Prochlorococcus marinus str. GP2: one gene and its partners. The protein of the gene in region 1 binds, or shares a complex with, the protein of each later gene. Links are inferred from orthologs where the notes say so. Each region holds a gene or a part of one and is shown in the gene's direction. Other genes may lie near its edges.

Region 1 (2,937 bases):
GAACAAGTACAGTAAAAAGAGCCTTTGAGCATATTTTTGCCAGAGAAGATATTGTTCCCGCTGTTGTAGAAGGTGATAGTTACCACAGATTTGAAAGAATGCCTATGAAAAAAGCTATGGCAGACGCTCTTTCAAAAGGTGAAAATTTCTCTCATTTTGGTCCAGAGGCTAATCTTTTTGACAAGCTAGAAGAACTTTTTAAAATTTATGGTGAAACTGGAGGAGGAAAGAAAAGATATTATCTACATAGTCTTGAAGAAGCAGAAGAACATAATACAAGACTTGGGACATCCTTGGAACCTGGACAATTTACTCCATGGGAAGATATTCCTGAGGGAACAGACGTACTTTTTTATGAAGGTTTGCATGGCGGGGTAGAAGGTGATGGATACAATGTGGCATCTTATGCTGATTTACTTGTTGGTGTTGTTCCGATAACAAATTTAGAGTGGATTCAAAAAATCCATAGAGACAACGCAGAGAGAGGTTACTCAGCGGAAACTATTGTGGATACTATATTGAGAAGAATGCCTGATTATATAAATCACATCTGCCCACAATTCAGCAAAACCGATATTAATTTCCAAAGAATTCCCACGATTGACACTTCTAATCCTTTCATATGCAGGAACATCCCAACTCCTGATGAGAGCTTTGTGATCATACATTTCAGAAAAGGGGCAAGAGAGAAATGGGGGATTGATTTTCAATACTTGCTTGGAATGATTAACGATTCATTTATGTCAAGTCCAACAAGTATCGTTGTAAATGGAGGGAAAATGGGTTTCGCAATGGAACTAATTCTTACTCCAATTATTCATAAAATGATTGAGGAGAAAAATAAATAATAATTAATTTTTGATTATCCACTCAAATCATTATATTTTTTTACTTTGAGGATTTTTTAATCTAGAAGATCTCAAATTTTTATATATCTTTCTTGATAAAAGTACCTTATTTAGATTTAAATAGAAAAAAACAGGAAACGTTGTGTCATTAATCGACTGGTTTGCCGCAAGGCGTAAAGATCAATTTGTTGGGAAAGTTTCGCAAGATACTGATGAGGGAGATGGTTTGTGGGTTAAATGTTCAGAATGTTCGCAAGTAGCATATAGAAAAGACCTAATTTCAAATTTCAATGTTTGTAGTAATTGTGGACACCACAATAGGATTAATAGCGATGAAAGGATAAATATAATTGCTGACAAAAATTCATTCGAAGAGTTTGATAGTTCACTAAGTCCTACAGATCCTTTAGGTTTTAAAGATAGAAGATCATATGCTGATCGAATTAAAGAAAGTCAAGCAGGCACAGGTTTAAGAGATGGAGTTGTAACAGGTATCTGTTCAGTAAATTCAATGCCCTTAGCATTAGCTGTTATGGATTTTAGATTTATGGGAGGATCCATGGGTTCAGTAGTTGGTGAAAAAATTACAAGGATAATTGAGAGAGCAACTTTAGAAAATTTTCCAATTCTTATTGTTTGCGCATCAGGAGGAGCAAGGATGCAAGAAGGTATGTTAAGTCTCATGCAAATGGCAAAAATATCTGGAGCACTAAAAAAACATAAAGAAAAAAATCTTCTTTATATGCCCTTATTAACTCATCCAACCACTGGAGGGGTAACAGCAAGCTTTGCAATGTTAGGTGATTTAATTTTGGCGGAACCTAAAGCTCTTATTGGATTTGCTGGAAGAAGGGTTATAGAACAAACATTAAGAGAAAAATTACCCGATAATTTTCAAACAGCTGAATATCTTCTTGAGCATGGTTTTGTTGATGTAATAGTTAAAAGGAAAGATCTCAAGGATACTCTGACTAAAATTTTAAAAATTCATGGTGTAAAAGAACTTTCCAAAGCAAATATGTAAAATGAGAATTATTTCAAATTTCTTTTATTTTTCTTTAAGTCTTTTATTTTTTATTTTAAATTTTGCTCCTAATTCTTATGGGATAGGAAATGTTGACTGGGTCTTACTAAAAGAGAATAATGAAGGGAAAGAATGGCTTGATAGAGGCAGTATTAAGCCTCTTCCAAATGGTGAAATAAGTGTCTTAACAAAGTTCTTTAAAAATCCAACTAATTCAGATGATGATGGAGAGTTATCTCTTTATGTCATGAGAATTAATTGCGATGAAAAAAAGTTCAAAGATACTTCCATAAATGGAATACCTCAATTCAATTCAAAATGGCAAACTTCTAATAATGATGAACTAATAGATGTTGTTATTGAAAATAGTTGTTCAGAGTTTATTGATTGATAAGAATGAATTCTAAAAATAAAAAATTAAAAATAGCAATCGCTGGACTAGGGTTTGGTAAAAAAGTTCATTTAGAGGCATTAAAAGATTCTGATTACCTAACTCCTGTAGCTATTTATCATTACGATAAAAAGCAAAAATCGATATTAGAAAAAGAAACGGGCTTACATTTTTTTCATGATTGGGATGACTTAATTAAATCTCCAGAAATTGATGGGATCATTATTGCGACCCCTCCTGAATCAAGATTTAAATTTGCAAAAAGCGCACTTGAGAACAATAAAAATTTACTACTTGAAAAACCTGTTTCAATATCCTCCTCAGAGATTGAAGAGCTTCAGAGAATATCTTTGATTAATAATTTAAGCGTAGGTGTTGATTTTGAATATAGAGCAGTTCCTCTTTTTCTGCAGACAAAAAAACTTATTGATGAAAATATTTTAGGAGATATATATTTAGTAAAATTAGATTGGTTAATGGGCAGTAGATCCGACCCCAAAAGATCCTGGAATTGGTATTCATTAGAAGAAAAAGGTGGTGGAGTTATTGGCGCCTTAGGTACTCATGCATTCGATATGTTGAATTGGTTTTTTGGAGAAGCAATAAAAGTCTCTGGCAAATTAGCAACATCAATAAAAAAAAGACCTTTACCCAATTCATCTGATTTAAATGAT
Region 2 (2,963 bases), on another replicon or contig:
ATGTTTGGTGTACAGCTCCTCCTCAATTAGTTGAGAATGTAGAAGTTAAGAGTGCTACTGGGATATCTATTGAAGGTTCCTACATTGATTCTTGCTTTGTTCCTGAAATGCTTTCTAGGTTTAAAACCGCCAGAAGAAAAGTACTAAATGCTATGGAACTAGCTCAGAAAAAAGGAATTAATATTACCGCTTTAGGGGGATTTACTTCTATTATTTTCGAGAATTTTAATCTTTTACAACATAAACAAATTAGAAACACAGCATTAGAGTGGGAAAGGTTTACTACTGGCAATACTCATACCGCCTGGGTTATTTGTAAGCAACTAGAAATAAATGCGCCTCGCATTGGAATAGATCTTAAAAAAGCAACTGTTGCTGTAATTGGTGCTACTGGTGATATTGGTAGTGCTGTTTGTAGGTGGCTTATCAATAAAACTGGGATTTCAGAACTTCTTATGGTAGCAAGACAACAAGAACCACTAGAGCTTTTACAAAAAGAATTAGATGGTGGCACCATAACAAGTTTAGATGAGGCATTGCCTCAGGCGGATATTGTTGTGTGGGTTGCAAGTATGCCTAAAACTATTGAAATTGATACTGATAACTTAAAAAAACCATGTTTAATGATTGATGGTGGATATCCTAAAAATCTTGATGAGAAGTTTAATGGTGAAAATATTCATGTTTTAAAGGGAGGTATTGTAGAGTTTTTCAATGATATTGGTTGGAATATGATGGAACTTGCGGAAATGCAAAATCCTCAGAGAGAGATGTTCGCTTGCTTTGCAGAAGCTATGATTTTAGAATTTGAAAAGTGTCATACAAACTTTAGTTGGGGGAGAAATAATATTTCCCTTGAAAAGATGGAATTTATTGGAGCAGCCTCTCTAAAGCATGGTTTTTCTGCCATCGGACTTGATAAACAGCCTAAAGTATTAACTGTTTAAATTATGGCTAAACGCTATCTCCTTGATTTTGAAAAGCCTCTTGTTGAACTTGAGAAGCAGATAGAGCAAATTAAAGAATTAGCTCGAGATTCAGAGGTAGATGTTAGTCAACAGCTCCTACAACTTGAAACCTTAGCGGCTAGGAGAAGAGAAGAAATATTTAAATCTCTCACCCCTGCACAAAAGATTCAGGTAGCTAGACATCCTCAAAGACCTAGTACTTTGGACTTTGTTCAAATGTTTTGTGATGATTGGATAGAGTTACATGGAGACAGAAATGGTGGCGATGATATGGCACTAATTGGTGGTATAGGTTCGATAAATAATAGACCAGTGATGATATTAGGGCACCAGAAAGGAAGGGACACAAAAGAAAATGTAGTAAGAAACTTTGGGATGGCAAAACCAGGAGGCTACAGAAAAGCTCTTAGGTTAATGCAGCATGCAAATAGTTTTTCCTTACCAATTCTTACTTTTATTGATACTCCTGGAGCTTATGCTGGTTTAAAAGCTGAAGAACAGGGTCAAGGGGAAGCAATTGCAAGAAACTTAAGAGAGATGTTTGGATTGAAAGTCCCAATTGTGGCTACTGTTATTGGAGAAGGCGGTTCAGGAGGTGCACTTGGAATAGGTGTTGCCGATAGGTTACTAATGTTTGAACACAGTGTTTATACAGTTGCTAGTCCAGAAGCGTGCGCATCAATTTTGTGGAGAGATGCTGGGAAGGCACCAGAAGCTGCATCAGCACTTAAAATTACAGGTAAAGATTTACTTAAATTAGGGATTATAGATGAGGTATTACCAGAACCTTCTGGTGGGAATAATTGGGCTCCTTTAGATGCTGGCAATACTCTAAAAGAGGCTATTGAGAAGCATCTTAATGCTTTACTGCAAATGCCTGAAGAAGAATTAATTGGGGAAAGATATAAAAAGTTTAGGGTTTTAGGTAAATTTATTGAAGCCAATAATATTGAAGAGATTTATAGTGAGATCCCCCAAAAAACTGAATAAATTGAAATTAGCTTTTATAACTGGTGCTACAAAAGGTATTGGTAGATCCACCGCAATTACTTTTGCTAATGCTGGCTGGGATTTAATTTTGCTTGCCAGGAACATGGAATCAATGCAGAGACTAAAAAGTGAACTATTGCCTACTAAATCTAAAATTAGCCTAGTTAAATGTGATTTATCTAATTCTCTTGCAATAGATGATTGTATTAAAGATGCAATAAAGAAATATGGCTGCCCTTCAGTCTTGATAAATAATGCTGGTTGTGCATTTAATGGGTCACTAGTTGAGATGGATTTGGGCCAATGGGAACAAACTATGCAAATAAACCTCACAAGTGTTTTCCAAATTTGCAGCTCAATTGTTCCTCAAATGAGAAAAAATGGTGGATTAGTTATTAACGTTAGTAGCCATGCTTCTTATAATGCTTTCCCTCAATGGGGAGCATATTGTATTTCGAAGTCTGCACTAGCTATGTTTACTAAATGCTTGAGGGAAGAGGAGAGATCTAATTCAATCAGAGCCTGCACAATAACTTTAGGTTCAGTAAATACCCCTCTTTGGGACTCAGAATCTATCAATGCTGATTTTGATAAAACTTCTATGCTCTCCTCAAGCGAAGTATCAGATACTATTCTTTATATGGCTCAAAAACCTGAATCACAACTGATTGAAGACTTAACTTTAATGCCTTCTGGAGGAGCTTTTTAAATATTCTTTTTCTTTAATTAGTCCTGAAAAAGTGATATTTTTTAGGATTATTAGAGCCCGATTGAACAATAGAATGTGATATAGTGTATAAGCAATTAAGCTTTTAAAAGATACAGTTAATTAAGTTGCAAACAATTTTCTGTTTAGAATTTTATGACCTCTACACTACCAAACGATAATATTAGAAACTTTGACGATCAGATTACTAATAAATTAATCTCTGAAATTATAAGGGACAGAATTAAGAATTCTGGTAAAAGATTTAGTGCTAATGATAATATTGCAAATTTTATAAA
Region 3 (2,924 bases), on another replicon or contig:
ATTCAGCATATGTGATATTTAAATAACCTAATCTTTTAGCTAATAAAATGCTCCAAAATTGATCCCCACCAAGGAAAATAACTACCCCTTTTTTTGGCCAATATGCAAAAGAATGTGGATTTATTAATAATTTCCAAAAACTTTTGGATTTTGTAATTAATTCGAATTTATTCCATGAATTTGCAACTGAAAATTCTTTACCAGTAGCATTTGGGCAAGGAACAAGGACTAACCTAAGAGTGAAATCTTGTTTATCGTCATCACGTAGTGATTTATTTACTTTGTTAAGCTCATCTATTACAGGATTTACCCATGTGGTTAATTCACCAGGACCATTGGAAATAATAACTACTGCAACTGATTTTTTTTTCATTGCAGTCAAACCAGAATACATTAAATGCGGACGGCGAGACTTGAACTCGCAAGGCCGAAGCCACACGCTCCTTAGACGTGCGCGTCTACCAATTCCGCCACGTCCGCAAAGGGTTTTCAGCAACCGTGGGATACCTAAACCTTAAAAATATCATACATTATTGGCTGAAATAAGGATGTAGTTCGAAAAGAGTATTTTTGAATATCATGAATAATTTTTCTATTGCATAAAACAAATATTTATACATATATAACGTTTTAGGTTGTATTGTAAAAAATGTCCTCTGATCACTAAAAAAATTTGTTGAATACTTTGGCAAATAATTTTTTATTTTAAGTCATTTCATTTCTTCAATTTTATTTTCATAATGGTTGAAAAAGTTTTAATTGCTAATCGTGGAGAAATAGCTTTACGAATTGTCAGAAGTTGTAGAGAACTAGGCATTGCAACAGTTGCAGTTTTTAGCACTGTAGATAAAAAAGCATTGCATGTTCAGCTTGCTGATGAGGCGGTTTGCGTCGGGGATTCATTAAGTAATAAGAGTTATTTAAATATTCCAAATATACTTGCTGCTGCTACATCAAGAGGAGTTGATGCTATTCATCCTGGTTATGGATTTCTTGCTGAAAATGATAAATTTGCTGAGATGTGTAACGATCACGGCATAGTTTTTATTGGTCCATCTCCTAAAGCTATTAGATCTATGGGAGATAAATCTACAGCTAAAGAAACTATGGAAGCAGTTGGAGTTCCAACAGTACCTGGCAGTAAAGGCTTGCTTTCAAATGTTGATGAGGCTTATAAATTGGCAGATGATATTGGTTATCCGGTAATTATTAAAGCGACTGCTGGAGGAGGTGGAAGAGGTATGAGGTTGGTTGAAAACTCTAATAATCTCGAAAAAATGTTTAAAGCAGCTCAAGGCGAAGCAGAAGCAGCTTTTGGTAATGATGGTTTATATATGGAGAAATTTATAAAGAAGCCAAGACATGTAGAAATTCAAATTTTGGCCGACAGGTCGGGTAATGTTGTTCACCTAGGAGAGCGAGATTGTTCGGTTCAAAGAAGACATCAGAAGTTACTAGAAGAGTCTCCCAGTCCTGCAATTAACCCTGAGCTTAGAAAAAAAATGGGGAACGCAGCTATTGCTGCTGCAAAAAGTATCGGCTACGAAGGAGCGGGGACAGTTGAATTTTTAGTTGATGATGATGATAATTTTTATTTTATGGAAATGAATACTAGGATTCAAGTTGAACATCCTGTTACTGAAATGGTTACAGGAGTAGATTTAATAGCTGAGCAAATTAAAATCGCAAGCGGAGCAAACTTGGAATTTAATCAGGATGATATCCATTTAAACGGTCATGCCATTGAATGTAGAATCAATGCTGAAGATCCTTCTCACAATTTCCGACCATCACCTGGAAAAATAACTGGGTGGCTTCCTCCAGGTGGCCCTGGTGTAAGGGTGGATAGTCATGTGTATACAGGCTATGAAATACCTCCTTTCTATGACTCATTAATTGGTAAATTAATAGTCTGGGGAAAAGATCGTAATACTGCAATTAAACGTATGAATAGGGCTTTAAATGAATGTGCGGTCACTGGTATTCCTACAACAATTAACTTTCATCTAACTTTACTGAATAAATCTAAATTTAAGCAGGGTAAGATTCATACTAAATATGTAGAAGAAGAATTATTGCCAAATTACTGAGAAATAATTACTTATTTCTATGAAATATTTGTATTTAATGCAAGTTTTATAAGCCCTTGCTGACCGACCAAAATTTCTCTTAAAAAGCTTATAACTCCGATCCAAATTACGGGTCCAACATCAACACCTCCAATAGGAGGAATTAGTTTTCTTGTTAAATTAAGAATAGAGCTTGATGGTATTGAAATTAATAACCATAAACCTTTACTTAAATCAATTTTTGGGTACCAAGTAAGTATTAATCTTATTAGAAAAACTATAGTTAGATATGAAAGAGAAATTCCTAAACTAATATCTAAAATTTGAAGAGAGTTTACAAGCAAGAAATCACAATTATTTAACTCATCTTAATAAATAACCCATTGAAACGTATTTAATTCGTATTATAAATTGAGAATTTAATATTTAAAAAGTGTTTCAAATCTCAAATTTATTACTAGCCGCAGATTTTTCTGCTGAAGTTGCAAATAATTCAGCAGTTGGAATGATAGGTAGTTTTATTGCGGCTGCTTTACTAATCGTTATTCCAGCCACTGCATTTTTGATTTTTGTTAGCCAGAAAGATTCCCTCGATCGTACTTCTACCGGAAGACGCTAGTTTTTGTAGAAGTTTTAAGTACACTATATATATAGGGGATATAAATAACCCTTTAAAAAATAAATTTTTGGAGAAAGAATGTGGTCAATGCTAGTCTCAATTGGGCCAGTATTGTTGGTATAGTTCTCGCGGTATGTGGAGGAGGCCTTTATTTCTTAAGGTCCTTTAAGCCTGCCTTGGCAAGGGATTATGATGTTTTCTTCGCAGCAATTGGACTTTTGTGTGGAGGAATATTA

Evidence for each region. Proteins that work in one complex are often made in the same cells at the same time.
Region 2: the proteins of accD (region 1) and EU91_RS08215 are in contact, whole or in part, in a solved structure (PDB 8UXZ), measured with the Escherichia coli proteins. The link is inferred for Prochlorococcus marinus str. GP2 from one-to-one orthologs.
Region 3: the proteins of accD (region 1) and accC are in contact, whole or in part, in a solved structure (PDB 8UXZ), measured with the Escherichia coli proteins. The link is inferred for Prochlorococcus marinus str. GP2 from one-to-one orthologs.

The regions. Positions count from the first base shown.
Region 1 is NZ_JNAH01000004.1:112,017-114,953, reverse strand. Bases 19-2,931 are described here. They hold accD (acetyl-CoA carboxylase, carboxyltransferase subunit beta), read left to right. Parts: upstream 19-990; coding sequence 991-1,872; downstream 1,873-2,931. Other genes in these bases: EU91_RS04765 (Gfo/Idh/MocA family protein), read left to right, coding at 2,269-2,931; EU91_RS04760 (hypothetical protein), read left to right, coding at 1,874-2,263; EU91_RS04750 (phosphoribulokinase), read left to right, coding at 19-848. Outside these bases: more of EU91_RS04750, read left to right, coding at 1-18; more of EU91_RS04765, read left to right, coding at 2,932-2,937.
Region 2 is NZ_JNAH01000002.1:3,197-6,159, forward strand. What follows is about bases 16-2,954. They hold EU91_RS08215 (acetyl-CoA carboxylase carboxyltransferase subunit alpha), read left to right. Parts: upstream 16-950; coding sequence 951-1,958; downstream 1,959-2,954. Other genes in these bases: EU91_RS08220 (long-chain acyl-[acyl-carrier-protein] reductase), read left to right, coding at 16-947; EU91_RS08210 (SDR family oxidoreductase), read left to right, coding at 1,933-2,667; folE (GTP cyclohydrolase I), read left to right, coding at 2,821-2,954. Outside these bases: more of EU91_RS08220, read left to right, coding at 1-15; more of folE, read left to right, coding at 2,955-2,963. UniProt on the Escherichia coli protein: Component of the acetyl coenzyme A carboxylase (ACC) complex. First, biotin carboxylase catalyzes the carboxylation of biotin on its carrier protein (BCCP) and then the CO(2) group is transferred by the carboxyltransferase to acetyl-CoA to form malonyl-CoA.
Region 3 is NZ_JNAH01000003.1:55,157-58,080, forward strand. The notes cover bases 16-2,915. They hold accC (acetyl-CoA carboxylase biotin carboxylase subunit), read left to right. Parts: upstream 16-740; coding sequence 741-2,090; downstream 2,091-2,915. Other genes in these bases: EU91_RS07340 (hypothetical protein), read right to left, coding at 16-394; EU91_RS07325 (YggT family protein), read right to left, coding at 2,108-2,413; psbX (photosystem II reaction center X protein), read left to right, coding at 2,503-2,688; EU91_RS07315 (Ycf66 family protein), read left to right, coding at 2,769-2,915. In the rest of the region: more of EU91_RS07340, read right to left, coding at 1-15; more of EU91_RS07315, read left to right, coding at 2,916-2,924. UniProt on the Escherichia coli protein: This protein is a component of the acetyl coenzyme A carboxylase complex; first, biotin carboxylase catalyzes the carboxylation of the carrier protein and then the transcarboxylase transfers the carboxyl group to form malonyl-CoA.